Regions from separate parts of the Streptomyces sp. NPDC004838 genome, predicted to be linked through region 1. Evidence: riboswitches for the same ligand, from Rfam matches in the RefSeq annotation. Region 1 holds a riboswitch; the other holds the start of a gene.
What was found. A riboswitch is a leader RNA that binds a small molecule or an ion and turns the genes downstream of it on or off. The one in region 1 is predicted to bind cyclic di-AMP.

Region 1 (7,338 bases):
CCGTACCACCACACCCCGATCGGTTCCATGGCCGATCTGGACGCGGCGACCCTGGAGGACGCCCGCGCCTTCTTCCGTACGTACTACGCGCCCAACAACGCGGTGCTGTCGGTCGTCGGCGACATCGATCCGGAGCGGACGCTCTCGTGGATCGAGAAGTACTTCGGCTCCATCCCCTCCCACGACGGCAAGCAGCCCCCGCGCGACGGCTCCCTCCCGGAGAACATCGGCGAGCAACTGCGCGAGGTCGTCGAGGAGGACGTACCGGCCCGTGCGCTGATGGCCGCCTACCGGCTGCCGCACGACGGCACCCGCGAATGCGACGCCGTCGACGTGGCGCTGACCGTGCTGGGCGGGGGCGAGTCCTCCCGGCTGCACAACCGTCTGGTGCGCCGAGACCAGACGGCTGTGGCGGCCGGATTCGGGCTGCTGCGCCTCGCCGGCGCGCCCTCCCTGGGGTGGCTGGACGTGAAGACGTCCGGCGGGGTCGAGGTGCCGCAGATCGAGGCCGCGGTCGACGAGGAGCTGGCCCGGTTCGCCGAGGAAGGTCCCACGTCCGAGGAGATGGAGCGCGCGCAGGCCCAGCTGGAGCGCGAGTGGCTGGACCGGCTCGGCACCGTCGCGGGCCGCGCCGACGAACTGTGCCGGTACGCGGTGCTGTTCGGCGACCCGCAGCTCGCGCTGACGGCCGTGGAGCGCATCCTCACGATCACCGCCGAGGAGGTGCGGGCGGTCGCCAAGGCCCGGCTGCGCCCCGACAACCGCGCGGTGCTGGTGTACGAACCGGTCTCCGACACGGGCGACACGACCGGCACGACCGGCACGACCGACCAGGACAACCAGAGCGACGAGGAAGAGGGAGCGGACCGGTGACCCATGCCGCTGAGCCGTTGACCACCATGGAGTTCCACCCCCAGCCCAAGGCGGGGGAGCCCATGCCCTGGGCGTTCCCCGCCCCTGATCGCGGCACCCTGGACAACGGCCTGACCGTGCTGCGCTGCCACCGCCCCGGCCAGCAGGTGGTGGCGGTCGAGATCTCCCTCGACGCCCCGCTGGGCGCCGAGCCCGAGGGACTCGACGGTGTCGCCACGATCATGGCGCGCGCGCTGTCCGAGGGTACCGACAAGCGCACCGCCGAGGAGTTCGCGGCCGAGCTGGAGCGCTGCGGCGCCACCCTCGACGCGCACGCCGACCACCCCGGCGTCCGCGTCTCCCTGGAAGTCCCGGTCTCCCGGCTGCCCAAGGCGCTCGGGCTGCTCGCCGAGGCTTTGAGGGCGCCCGCCTTCGCCGAGAGCGAGATCGAGCGGCTCGTACGCAACCGGCTGGACGAGATCCCGCACGAGACGGCCAACCCGGGCCGCCGCGCGGCCAAGGAGCTGTACCGGCAGCTGTTCCCGTCCTCGCTGCGCATGTCCCGTCCCCGCCAGGGGACGGAGGAGACCGTGGCCCGGATCGACTCCGCCGCCGTACGGGCGTTCTTCGAGGCCCATGTACGGCCCGCCACGGCCACCGCGGTGATCGTCGGTGATCTCACGGGGGTCGATCTCGACGCCGTGCTCGCCGAGACCGTCGGCGACTGGACGGGCGACACGGCCGAGCGCGGGCCGGCGCCGGTGATCACCGCGGACGACACGGGACGGGTGGTCATCGTGGACCGTCCCGGCGCGGTGCAGACCCAGTTGCTGATCGGCCGGATCGGCCCGGACCGGCACGACCGGGTCTGGCCCGCCCAGGTGCTCGGCACCTACTGCCTGGGCGGCACGCTCACCTCCCGGCTGGACCGGGTGCTGCGTGAGGAGAAGGGCTACACGTACGGCGTACGGGCCTTCGGCCAGGTGCTGTGCTCCGCCCCGGACGGGTCGGGCGCGTCGCTGCTCGGCATCAGCGGTTCCGTGGACACGCCCAACACCGGACCGGCGCTGGAGGACCTGTGGAAGGTGCTGCGGACGCTGGCGGCCGAGGGCCTGACCGACAGCGAACGCGATGTCGCCGTGCAGAATCTGGTGGGCGTCGCGCCGCTGCGGTTCGAGATGGCCGCTTCCGTCGCGGGCACCCTCGCCGACCAGGTGGAGCAGCATCTCCCGGACGATTTCCAGGCGCAGTTGTACGTCCGCCTCGCCGAGACCGGCACCGTGGAGGCGACGGCCGCGGCCGTGGCCGCCTTCCCGGAGGACCGGCTCGTCACCGTGCTGGTCGGTGACGCCTCGCAGATCGAGGAGCCGGTCAGGGCGCTCGGGATCGGCGAAGTGACGGTTGTCACGGGCTGATTGAGCCACCGCGCGGAGTCCGACCCGGACCTGACCTGGAACCGACCCGGATCCCGCCCGGATCCGGCCCGGATCCGACGGCGACCCGACCGACCCGGCCCGGCTCGGACCCGACGCGGGGGTGACACGGCTCGGCCGCGGTGGTTGGCCGCGTCCGGGTCGCCGTCGGAGCGAACGCGTGAGCGGCACGGATCCCCGGCATCCATGGGATGTCGGGGATCTGTCGTAGACACCGTCAAATGTCCCATTTATTGAGAAGTTGGGCGAGAAGTCCTGTGGCATGTGCAACAAAACAGGGCGTGTGTTTGGTGATCGACAGCGCTCCGGCCTAGCGTCGACCCGGCTGCACGCCAGAAGCACGCCGCATCCGCGGCACGGGCAGTCATCGCCGAATCCCCGTCAGGCGCGAGCCAGGGGGAGCCGGGGACCCAGTCCCCATGGGGTGAATCGGACCCCTTCGCGCCGTGCGGAGGAGTCCGTAGGAGACCTTCCTGCTCCGAACCCGTCAGCTAACCCGGTAGGCGAGAAGGAAGGAAAGGATCAGCCTCTCCATGGCGTTCGCCCGTCCTGCCGGGAAACACCGCGCCCCGAACCGTGTGACGCGCAAGAGCGCGAGCATCGCCGGAGCCGCGACTCTCGCCACCACCGGTGTCATCGGAACCATCGCGTCCCCGGCGTTCGCCGCGGACTCCGGTGCCAAGACCGCGGAGCCCGGCGGTGTCAGCGTCGAGGACACCGGACTCACCCAGACCCTCGCCGTCGAGACCCTCGCCGACGAGGTCGCCGATCAGGCGTTCGTCCAGCAGCAGGAGGCCGCCGAGGCCGCCGCTCGCGCGGAGGCGGCGGCCGAAGCCCGAGCCAAGGCGGCCCGTGCGGCCGAGGAGCGCGCCGCCCGTGAGGCCGAGCGCAAGCTCCTCAACTCCTACCGGCTGCCCGTCGCCGGTTCGCATGTCTCCACGGCCTACCAGGCCAACAGTTCGCTCTGGTCCTCCGGCAGCCACACCGGCGTCGACTTCCGCGCGCCGTACGGCACCTCCGTGGTGTCCGTGGGCGCCGGCACCGTCGTCGAGGCCGGCTGGGGCGGCGCGTACGGCTACAACGTCGTGATCAAGATGAACGACGGCTCGTACACCCAGTACGGCCACCTCGCCGCCATCGGCGTCTCCGTGGGCCAGAACGTCATGCCCGGCCAGCGGATCGGTGCCGCGGGCTCGACCGGCAACTCCACCGGGCCGCACCTTCACTTCGAGGTCCGCACCGATGCCGAGTACGGGTCCGACATCAACCCGATCTCGTATCTGCGTGCGCGCGGTGTGAAGGTCTGATCTCCGCGCCGAATCGCTGCCTGTGCTGCTGTCCGCGTCAGCCGTGCTGTCCATAGGATTCGCCTTCCGGAGGTCCCGGCGTACAGACGCCGGGACCTCCGGCGTTCGCCGTCCCGTCCGACCGCCGAAGAACTCGCCGGCCATCGGACGAACAGGGCCGGGCATCTCATGGAACGGAAGGAGCCGCGTCTCCCGAATACGGGAAGCGCGGCTCCAGGTCGTACGGCCGAACGGAGATCCGTACAACGACGGCGGATCGACGGATCAGGAACGGATCAGGTCGTCAGACCGTCTCGGGCAGCTCTTCGAGGCCCTCGGCCACCAGCTTGGCCAGCCGGTCCAGGGCGACCTCCGCGTCGTCCGCGTCGGACGCGAGCACGATCTCTTCGCCGCCCTGCGCGCCCAGGCCGAGGACGGCGAGCATGGAGGCGGCGTTCACCGGAGTGCCGTCGGCCCTGGCGATCGTCACCGGGACGCCGGAGGCCGTGGCGGCACGGACGAAGATGGAAGCGGGGCGGGCGTGAAGGCCCTCGGCCCAGCCGACGTTGACGCGGCGCTCAGCCATGGTGTTGCCCTTCAAGTTTCAGCGGTTGTCTAGACCAGTCTCTCACGACGGGCCGGTGTTCTCCGTACCGACCGCTTGTCCCGGCATTGTCCCGGCCTTCCGGTCGGTCGGCGCTCCCAGATTGCCGTGCCGGAGCACCGGCCGCGACCTGTGACCTCGCCGCAGCGGCCAGTGACCATCGCGGAGAGCCCCCCTTGAACGGTGGCCGCGCCGTAGGCTTTCTGCCATGCAGACGGACGGCGATCACGCGTACCCCGACCACTGGGAAGCGGACGTGGTGCTGCGTGACGGCGCCACCGCGCGTATCAGGCCCATCACCGTCGATGACGCCGACCGGCTGATCAGCTTCTATGAGAAGGTCTCGGACGAGTCGAAGTATTACCGCTTCTTCGCGCCCTACCCGCGGCTGTCCCCGAAGGACGTGCACCGGTTCACCCATCACGACTATGTGGACAGGGTGGGGCTCGCCGCCATGGTCGGCGGGGAGTTCATCGCGACCGTCCGCTACGACCGCATCGACGAGCAGGGCCGTCCCGCGGGAGCGCCCGCGGACGAGGCGGAGGTCGCGTTCCTGGTCCAGGACGCCCACCAGGGGCGCGGGATCGCCTCCGCGATGCTCGAACACATCGCCGCGGTCGCGCGTGAGCGCGGCATCCGGCGGTTCGCCGCCGAGGTCCTGCCCGCGAACACCAAGATGATCAAGGTGTTCCGGGACGGCGGGTATACCCAGAAGCGCTCTTTCGGGGACGGCTCCGTCCATCTGACGCTCGACCTCGAACCGACCGCCGAGTCCCTCGCGGTGCAGCGCGGCCGCGAACAGCGCGCGGAGGCACGTTCCGTGCAGCGGTTGCTCGCGCCCCGGGCGGTCGCGGTCGTCGGCACCGGGCGGGCCGCCGGAGGCGTGGGACGGACCGTGCTGCGCAACCTGCTGGGCGCGGGGTACACCGGTCGTGCGTACGCCGTGAACCACGCGTTTCCAGCACCGCCGTCATCGCCGTCAGCGCCGTCGTCGCGATGGGAAGTGGACGGGGTACCGGCGTTCCGTTCCATCGGCGAGATCGTCGCCGAGACCGGGAAGCCCGTCGATCTCGCGGTCGTCGCCGTGCCCGCCGAACGGGTGCCGGACGCCGTCGCCGACTGCGGTGAGCACGGAGTGCGCGGGCTGGTCGTCCTCACGGCCGGTTACGCGGAGAGCGGCGCGGAAGGGCTGGCCCGGCAGCGGGAGCTGGTGCGCCAGGCCCGGTCCTACGGCATGCGGATCATCGGCCCGAACTCCTTCGGCGTCATCAGCACGGCGGAGGCGGTCCGGCTCAACGCGTCGCTCGCGCCCGAGTCCCCGGCGGCCGGGCGGATCGGGTTGTTCACCCAGTCCGGGGCGATCGGCATCGCGCTGCTGTCAGGGCTGCACCGACGGGGAGCGGGGCTCTCGACCTTCATCTCGTCCGGCAACCGGGCGGATGTGTCCGGCAACGACTTTCTCCAGTACTGGTACGAGGACCCGGACACCGATGTGGCCCTGCTGTACCTGGAGTCCCTCGGCAACCCGCGGAAGTTCACCCGGCTCGCACGGCGCACGGCGGCGGTGAAGCCGGTCGTGGTGGTCAAGGGCGCGCGCCACAGCGGCAGTGCGCCGCCGGGCCACGCGGTGCCGGTCGCGCGGATCCCGGACGCGGCCGTCGGGGCGCTGCTGCGGCAGGCGGGCGTCATCCGCGTCGACACGGTCACCGAACTCGTCGACGTGGGTCTCCTCCTCGCGGGCCAGCCCCTGCCGGCGGGCCCGCGCGTGGCGATCCTCGGCAACTCCGAGTCCCTCGGGCTGCTGGCGTACGACGCCTGCCTCGCGGAGGGACTCCGTCCGCTGCCACCGGTCGATCTGACCACCGCCGCCACCCCCGCGGACTTCCGTACGGCGCTCGCGCGGGCGCTGGCGGACGACGGGTGTGACGCCGCGGTCGTCACGGCCATCCCGTGGGTCGGCGACAACGGAACCACCGAGTCCGGAGACGGCGAGGTACTGGCGGCCGCGCTCCGGGACGCGTCCGCCGCCGCTCCGGCGAAGCCGGTGGCGGTGGTCCATGTGGAACTGGGCGGCCTCGCGGACGCGCTCGCGGCGGCGAGCAGCACGGTTCCCCGGCCGAACGGCGCGGCCTCCGCGGGTAAGGCCGGTTCCCCGGCGGGTACGGGTACGGGTGCGGACGGAGCGCCGGTCGGGGGCCGGACGGATTCCCCCGCCGGCGCCGGATCGCCTACGGATACGGACAGCCGTGCAGGTACCGGCCTGGACACCCGCACGCGCACGGACGCGGGCGAGGCGCGTGACCGGTCGGCCGGCGGCGCTCCGGTCGGCGGTCCCGGCACCTCCGCCACCTCCCGCCCGGCCTCCGCCGCCGACCCCGCCGTCACCGCACCCGCGCCCGCCACGCGTCGTATCCCCGCCTATCCCGCCGCCGAGCGGGCCGTCCGGGCGCTCTCCGAGGCCGTGAAGTACGCCCGGTGGCGCAGGCAAGCCGCGGAACCCGGGAAGGTGCCCGAGTACGAGGACGTCGACGAGGCCGGAGCCGCCGTGCGGATCGACCGGCTGCTCGGGGAGGGCCCGGACTCCCGTGGACTCACCCTCGGTACCGAGGACGCGCACGGTCTGCTCGCGTCGTACGGCATCCATGTGCGGCCGACGATGCCCGCGCCCGGCCCGGACGAAGCCGTACGCGCCGCCGAACGGCTCGGTTACCCCGTGGCGCTCAAGACCACCGCGCCCCATCTGCGGCACCGCGCCGACCTCGGGGGCGTACGGCTGGACCTCGCGGGCGAGGACCAACTGCGGCAGGCGTACCGCGAGCTGACCGAGCTGCTCGGGAAGCCCGTGGAGCTCCAGCCGGTCGTCCAGGCGATGGTGCCGCGCGGTGTGGACACCGTCGTACGGGCCGTCGTCGACCCCGCGGCCGGCGCGTACCTCTCCTTCGGGCTCGCGGGCGCTCCGTCCGAGTTGCTCGGGGACACCTCCCACCGGCTCGTCCCCGTCACCGACCGTGACGCCGCCGAGCAGATCCGGAGCATCCGGACCGCCCCCCTCCTCTTCGGCTGGCGCGGCTCAGCGCCCGTCGATACCGCCGCGCTCGAAGAGCTGCTGTTGCGCGTATCACAACTGGTCGACGATCACCCAGAAGTGATCGGAATCAGTCTT
Region 2 (7,338 bases), on a different contig from region 1:
GTCGACGCGAAAGGGCTCGGCGAGCCCGCCCAGACCCGGTACGTCCTGGCCGGTAAGGACGGGCGGCCGGTGATCACGGACGGCCCCTACGGCGAGACGAAGGAGGTCCTCGCCGGGTACTGGGTCCTCGACTGCGAGAGCCTGGAGCGGGTGACGGAGATCGCCGCCCGCGTCGCCTCCTGCCCGTGCCCCGCCGGTACCGTCCCGCTCCCGATCGTCATCCGGCCCATCCCCATCCAGGACGCTCCTCCGGTCGATGCCTGACCGGAGGACGCTTGACCCGTCGATGCCTGACCCGTCCATGTCCGACCCGTCGATGCCTGACCGGTCAACGTCCGACCGGTGGATGTCCGACCGGTGGATGCCTGACCGGTGGATGCCCGGCCGGTCGGGATCGCCGGGGTGAGTGACAGTCCGGTGTGATATCCACAACTGAATGAACCGCACGACCACGATCGAGGACCTGCTGCGCCTGCACGCGCCGCAGGTCCTCGGTGCGCTCGTGCGCCGGTACGGTCACTTCGACCTCGCCGAGGACTCCGTACAGGAAGCGCTCCTCGCCGCCGCCGAACAGTGGCCCGGCACAGGGATCCCCGACAACCCGCGCGGCTGGCTGATCAAGGTCGCCTCCCGGCGGCTCACCGACCTGCTGCGCAGCGAGGAGGCCCGGCGGCGACGCGAGGAGACCGTCGCGAACCTCGCGCCACGCGACGCGTTCACCGCGCCCCCGCCCGGCGAGAGCCGCGCGCCGTCCGAGGACGACACCCTCACCCTTCTCTTCCTCTGCTGTCACCCCGACCTCAGCCCGGCCGCGCAGATCGCGCTCACGCTACGCGCGGTCGGCGGGCTGACCACCGCCGAGATCGCCCGCGCGCATCTGGTGCCCGAGGCGACGATGGCCCAGCGGATCAGCCGCGCGAAGCAGAAGATCAAAGGGGTGCCGTTCCGGGCGCCGGGGCCCGAGGACCGCGACCGGCGGCTCGCCGCCGTGCTCCAGGTCCTCTATCTGATCTTCAACGAGGGCTATACGGCCACGTCCGGCAGTGTCCTCCACCGCTCCGACCTGGCGTACGAGGCGATCCGGCTGACCCGCTCCGTACGCCGGCTGCTGCCGCGCGAGGGTTCCGTCACCGGGCTGCTCGCGCTGATGTTGCTCACCGACGCCCGCAGCGCCGCCCGAACCGGGCCGCACGGCGAGCTGATCCCGCTCGACGAACAGGACCGCACCCGCTGGGACCGCAAGGCCGTCGAGGAAGGCGTCGCGCTGGTCGAGGAGGCCCTGCGTCAGGGGCCGGCCGGCCCGTATCAGCTTCAGGCGGCCGTCGCGGCGCTCCACGACGAGGCGGAGAGCGCGGACGCCACCGACTGGCCGCAGATTCTCGCGCTGTACGACCTGCTCGTACGGCTGGCTCCGGAGCCGATGGCCGAACTGGGGCGAGCCGTCGCCGTGGCGATGGTGTACGGGCCCGAGGCCGGGCTCGCCGAGGTGGCCAAGCTGGAGGACCGGCTGGAGGGGCACCACCGGCTCGACGCCGTACGCGCGCATCTGCTGGAGAAGGCCGGGGACCCGGACGGCGCTTGTGCCGCCTATCGACTCGCCGCCCGGCGCACGCTCAGCGTTCCGGAGGCGCGCTATCTGACGGCCCGCGCGGCGCGGCTCCAGCCCTGAGCCCGCGCCCGCCGCAGGCTCCCCGCGCCCGCCGCCGACTCCCCGTCGCGCGGGCGCTCTTCCGTGGTGCGGGCCGTGATCCGGGCACGGGCTGTGCGGGCCGTCCGGGCTTGACCTTTACGCAACGTCAAGATTTAGCGTTCAGGGCATGGAGTGGTCGATCCAGGAAATCGCGCGCCGCGCCGGCACGACGAGCCGCACCCTGCGGCACTACGGCGACGTAGGACTGCTGGAGCCCAGCCGTATCGGCGCCAACGGCTATCGCTACTACGGGCCGGACGCGCTCGTGCGCCTGCAACGGATCCTGCTGTTGCGGGAACTGGGACTCGGTCTGCCCGCGATCGCCGAGGTGCTGGAGGGGCAGCGCGACACGGCCGCCGCGCTCCGGGCCCATCTGGGGCTGCTGGAGCAGGAGCGAGAGCGCATCCGGCGGCAGATCGCCTCGGTGCGGACCACTCTCCGCAAGACCGAGAGAGGAGAGGAACTCATGGCCGAGGAAGTGTTCGACGGGTTCGATCACTCGCAGTACGAGCAGGAGGTGACCGAGCGCTGGGGCCGGGACGCGTACGAGAAGAGCGACCGCTGGTGGCGTCAGCTCACCGACCGGCAGAAGAAGGAACACCTCCAGGAGCACGACACCATCGCCCGCGACTACGCCCGCGCGCTGCGGGACGGCAGGTCCGCCGACAGCGAGGAGGCGCAGGAGATCACCCGCCGTATGTACGCGTGGCAGTCCCTGGCGGGCGGCGGCAGTGGCCCCTCGAAGGGGCACTTCGTCGGACTCGGTGAGATGTACGTCGCCGATTCGCGCTTCGGTGAGAACTACGACCGGTACGGGGAGGGGACCGCGGCCTTCGTCCGGGACGCGATGAAGGTGTACGGGGAGCGGCACCTCACCGACTGAACCCGGTGACCCGATCCGACCCGAGCCGACCCGACCCGACCCGAGCAGGACGCGAGCAGGACGCGAGCAGGACCCGAGCGGGATCCGACCCCGATCCTGCTCTCGATCCTGCTCCTGCTCCTCTGTTCCCGACCCCGTCGTCACCGGCTCGCCGCCCCGCTGCCGTCGGTCCGGTCTGATCCCGGTTCCGGTCATACCGGCTGATCCGCGACCTCGTGCCGTACCGCGCCGGAAAAATGGAGTGGATCTTGCTTCGGATGGCGTAAGGTTATGTCCAACGACGCGGGGTGGAGCAGCTCGGTAGCTCGCTGGGCTCATAACCCAGAGGTCGCAGGTTCAAATCCTGTCCCCGCTACTGAAGACGGTGGCCCGGCACTCGGCGAGAGTGCCGGGCCACCGTCGTATCCACGTCCGGTCGGGCCTCCGCGTACGGACGGCACGTGCCGACGGGCGCGTGCGGACCCCGCGTACCGACCGCACGTACTGACCGTGCGTACCGACCGCGCAGCGCACCGCGTTACCCCATTCGGCCGATGGCGGCTCGCCCCCGAGCCCCATCGCGGCGAGCCTGTAGAGGGGCGCGGTACCGTCCGCTGCCGCTGGCGGACCGGGGAGGAGTGCACCCTTGGCGCACCAAGAGCAGCGCAGTGGGTACGGTGCGCGCCGCTTCGTCCGCATGCTGCCCGTACTGATGATCGTCGTGGGAGTGGCCTACGACCTCAGACTTCCCCCGAGTTACACCGCCGTGCCGATGTTCGCGGCGGCTCCGCTGGTCGCCGCACCCTTCTTCTCGTGGCTCAACACCCTGCTGACGGGGATCATGGTGACGTTGGCCGAGCTGAGTCTGAACGTCTACAACGGGACTGCGGGGCAGCCTCACTCGTACACCGAGCTGAGCACGGTGGTCACCGTCTCCGCGCTGGCGTTACTCATCAATCGCGTCGTCCAGCGCAGCGGCCAGCGGCTCGCGTCCGCCCGGGTCATCGCCGAGACCGTCCAGCGGGCCGTGCTGCCCACCCCCTCCGCGGAGATCGGAGGGCTCCGTACCGCCGCACGTTACGAGGCGGCGCTCGCGGACGCTTTCGTCGGGGGGGATCTCTACGCCGTACAGGACACTCCGCACGGTGTACGGCTGGTGGTCGGGGACGTACGGGGAAAGGGGCTGGGGGCGGTCGAGGCGGTGGCGGTGATCATCGGGGCGTTCCGGGAGGCGGCTGAGCAGGAGAGTTCACTGGAAGCGGTCGCCGGGCGGCTGGACCGGGCGCTGATCCGCGAGGCCGAGCGGCAGGGCAGTCTGGACGCCTTCGAGGGGTTCGCCACCGCCGTGCTCGCCGAGATTCCGCGCGGCGGCGGTGCCGTGCGGCTGGTGAACCGGGGACACCCGGAGCCGCTGCTGCTGTACGGCGACGGCCGGGTGGACTATCTGGCGCCGCTGGAGGCGGCGCTTCCGCTGGGCATGGGCGATCTGGGGCACTGGCCGGACCGGGCCGAGACGCATCCCCTGCCGACCGGGGCGACGCTGTTGATCTATACGGACGGCCTCTCCGAGGCGCGGAACAAGGCCGGATTCTTCTACGACCCCGCGGCCCGCCTCACCGGGCGGCCCTTTCCGGGACCGGAAGAGCTGCTGGACGACTTGGTCGACGATGTGCGACGGCATACGCGCAACGGGCTGACGGACGATCTGGCGCTGCTGGCGGTCACCCGGCCGGGCTAACAACGGCTGACACGCCGGAGCGCGATGTCGGCTGTCCCACAGCCATGAGGGTGACCGAGGGCCCGGTGGTGAGAGGCGGGCCACGATCGCATGAATGTTCTCTCACCGGGCCGTCAGCACCATGTGTAGTCGAAGGACGGCTCTCCGCATAGAATTTGACGAACTGTCAGGCGTGTGATGTTGCTGAAGTGACGTTCAAGTCGCCCGACTCCGGCCTCTTGTGTCCCGGTTGGTCTGGCGCGAGCGCGTTAACGATCACCCGGAACGGCTTGGAATCCGGCCCCCCAGTCTATTAACGTTCGATAACGCAGCGCGGTCGTCCCAGCCGCCGTCAGGGCGGCACCGCGCGCATGCGCCGAATCCCGCAAGGGAACCGGGGAACCACCTTTTGGGGTGAATCGGGCGTCTTCGCACCCTGCGGAGACTCTCGTAGGAGACCTTCCTGCTCCGAACCCGTCAGCTAACCCGGTAGGCGAGAAGGAAGGAAAGGAGTACGCCTCAGTGGCGTCCAACAGCCCTGCCCCGGAAGCGCCCGTCAGGTCCGTGAGGCCCTCCACCACCGGCGTTTTCAGCCAAGAGGGGGCCGAGCGGTCATTCGGGGAATGGAACCCCACCGAGGAGAGCGTCCGTCCGGTACGCGGACGGCACCGTGTCATGAAGCAGCGGGGCGGATTCGCCCGTAGCTCCACGGTCCTCGGCGTCGGCGTGATCGCGGCGGTCGGCGCGGGCGGCATCGCCACCGCGCAGAACAAGCCCGCGCTCTCCATCTCGCTTCCCGACCAGATCTCGGACAACCTGCCCGACGGCCTGACCCCTTCCGAGGACGCGGACGGCGGCAACACCGCGCTCGCCGCGATGGGCACCATCGGCGGCGCGGCCGAGGCCGAGAGCGCCGGCGACACCAAGGACGGCGCGGGCGAGGCCCTGCGCTCCCGGATCCTTCAGCAGGCCGAGCAGCAGCAGGCCAAGGCGGCGGCCGAGAAGAAGGCCGAGGCGGAGAGGGCAGCCGCCGAGAAGGCCGCGGCCGCTGCGAAGAAGGCCGAGGCGGCGGCCAAGGCGAAGGCGGACGCCGAGAAGAAGAAGGCCGAGGCAGCGGCCAAGGCCAAGGCGGAGGCCGAACGCCTCGCCAAGCTCGCGAAGAGCTTCTCGCTGCCCACCTCCTCGTACACCATCACCTCCACCTTCGGCCAGTCCGGTTCGCTGTGGTCGTCGGGCCAGCACACCGGCCTCGACTTCGCGGCCCCGAGCGGGACCCCGGTCAAGGCCGTGGCCGGCGGCACCATCAAGTCGGCGGCCTATTCCGGATCGTACGGCTACCGCATCGTGCTGGAGCTGAACGACGGTACGGAGGTCTGGTACGCGCACCTGTCGTCGATGACCGCGAGCGCGGGCCAGAAGGTCGGCGCGGGCGAGACGATCGGCCGCGTCGGCGCGACCGGCAATGTGACCGGCGCTCACCTGCACCTGGAGGTCCACACCGCGGGCGGCTCGACGCTCGACCCGGCGGCGTGGCTGCGGAGCAAGGGACTCAACATCTGACACGGGCTGACACGCGGTACACGGGGTCGCCGACATCTGCGGCGGCCCGTGGGGGCCCGCGGTCGCATGGCCCGCGGTCTGCGGCGCATGGCCCCACGATCGTGGACGCGGAATCGTGGCCTCGAGTCCTGCGCGGTCCGGAGGCGGACGGCGTTCGTGCTCCGCGAGCCGCGCTCCGTACTCCTTGACCCGCGCTCCGTGCTCCTTGACCCGTGCTCCGCGAGCCGCCCTCCGCGATCCTCAGAAGGTGCACGACGATCTCCGGCAGCTCTGGCGCTCACCCCCCGACGTCAGGGCTGCCGGTCTTCCCCGCACTGCCGACCTGCCGTTCCGCTCTCCCGCTGTTCCGTCGTTTCCCTCGTTCGGCCGGTGCCGGGGTCGCCGGTGAGGTCAGGCGCGGTAGGGGTTGTACCCCTCGTAGTCGCGGTACGGGGGCGGTGCCCACACCCGTCCCGTCGCGCGCGCCGCGTACGTCAGCGCCGGGCCCGCCATGTCCTTCCGCTGCCACATGTGGTGCAGCAGTTCCTGCTCCCGCTCGGCGAAGTCCGGGTCCGCCGCGCCGCGCCGCGCCCGGTGGCGCAGAAACGCCAGCGAGGTCGCGAAGCGCTGGTACTCCGACACGGCGTGTGCCGCTGCCGGTCCCTGCCGCTGCATGGCGAAGGTCCGGGCGGCCTTGCGCGCCTTCATGGACGAAAGCGCCGGCGGCTCGGCGGGCGCGATCCAGCCCGCGGCGGCGTAGGCGGGCAGTTCGGTGGAGACCGTGCGCAGTTCGCGCTGCCGGGACCAGATCGTCAGCCAGGTGAGCAGCCCGAAGACGGGGACCATGAACACCCCGTACACCAGATAGAAGCCCCAAGGGCCGAAGAGTGAGGTCGAGCCGTTCCACAGCGCGTGCATGCCCATGGCCAGGGCGAGGCCGAGCAGGGGCAGCGCGACCCGGCGTATCCGCTGCCGACGGGCCGCCAGCGCCGCGATCCCGAAGCCGAGGCCGGTCAGCACGGTGAACAGCGGATGCGCGAACGGCGACATGACGATCCGTACGAAGAAGGTCGCCACCGTCACCGAGGCGAAGCCCGATGAGCCCATCGCCTGGTCCTCGTCGAACGCGGTGCCCAGATAGAGGATGTTCTCGGTGAAGGCGAAGCCGGTGGCGGTGAACCCGGCGACCACGATGCCGTCGACGAGCCCGGTGAAGTCCTGCCGCCGGAAGATGAAGATCAGCATGATCGCCGCGGCCTTCGCGCTCTCCTCGACGATCGGGGCGATGACCGTCGCGCCGAGGGTGTCCGCGCTCGCGGGGTCGGCGGTGGCGGTCGCTATCCAGCGGGTCGCGAAAGTGTTCGCGATGATCGCGACGAGCGCCGCCGCGAACGCGCCCCAGGCGAAGGCGAACGCGAGGTTCCGCCAGGGGCCCGGCTCGACCCGGTCCAGCCAGCGGAACGCCGCGGCGAGCAGCGGGACGGGAAGCGTGGCGAGCCCGATACCGACGAGGAAGCCCTCGGTACCGGT

Region 2: another riboswitch for cyclic di-AMP. It lies ahead of ACWEFL_RS25050 (M23 family metallopeptidase); the one in region 1 lies ahead of ACWEFL_RS08645 (M23 family metallopeptidase).

Annotation. Positions count from the first base shown of each region.
Region 1 is NZ_JBSGAW010000005.1:261,787-269,124, reverse strand. It holds gene ACWEFL_RS08655 (M16 family metallopeptidase) at 1-873, shown strand, start outside; gene ACWEFL_RS08650 (M16 family metallopeptidase) at 900-2,267, shown strand; cyclic di-AMP (ydaO/yuaA leader) riboswitch at 2,644-2,805, shown strand; gene ACWEFL_RS08645 (M23 family metallopeptidase) at 2,819-3,592, shown strand; gene ACWEFL_RS08640 (HPr family phosphocarrier protein) at 3,876-4,157, opposite strand; gene ACWEFL_RS08635 (bifunctional acetate--CoA ligase family protein/GNAT family N-acetyltransferase) at 4,384-7,338, shown strand, end outside.
Region 2 is NZ_JBSGAW010000024.1:19,689-27,026, reverse strand. It holds gene ACWEFL_RS25075 (YciI family protein) at 1-264, shown strand, start outside; gene ACWEFL_RS25070 (RNA polymerase sigma factor) at 437-1,669, shown strand; gene ACWEFL_RS25065 (MerR family transcriptional regulator) at 1,818-2,573, shown strand; tRNA gene ACWEFL_RS25060 (tRNA-Met) at 2,855-2,928, shown strand; gene ACWEFL_RS25055 (PP2C family protein-serine/threonine phosphatase) at 3,199-4,290, shown strand; cyclic di-AMP (ydaO/yuaA leader) riboswitch at 4,634-4,780, shown strand; gene ACWEFL_RS25050 (M23 family metallopeptidase) at 4,792-5,829, shown strand; gene ACWEFL_RS25045 (PrsW family intramembrane metalloprotease) at 6,220-7,338, opposite strand, start outside.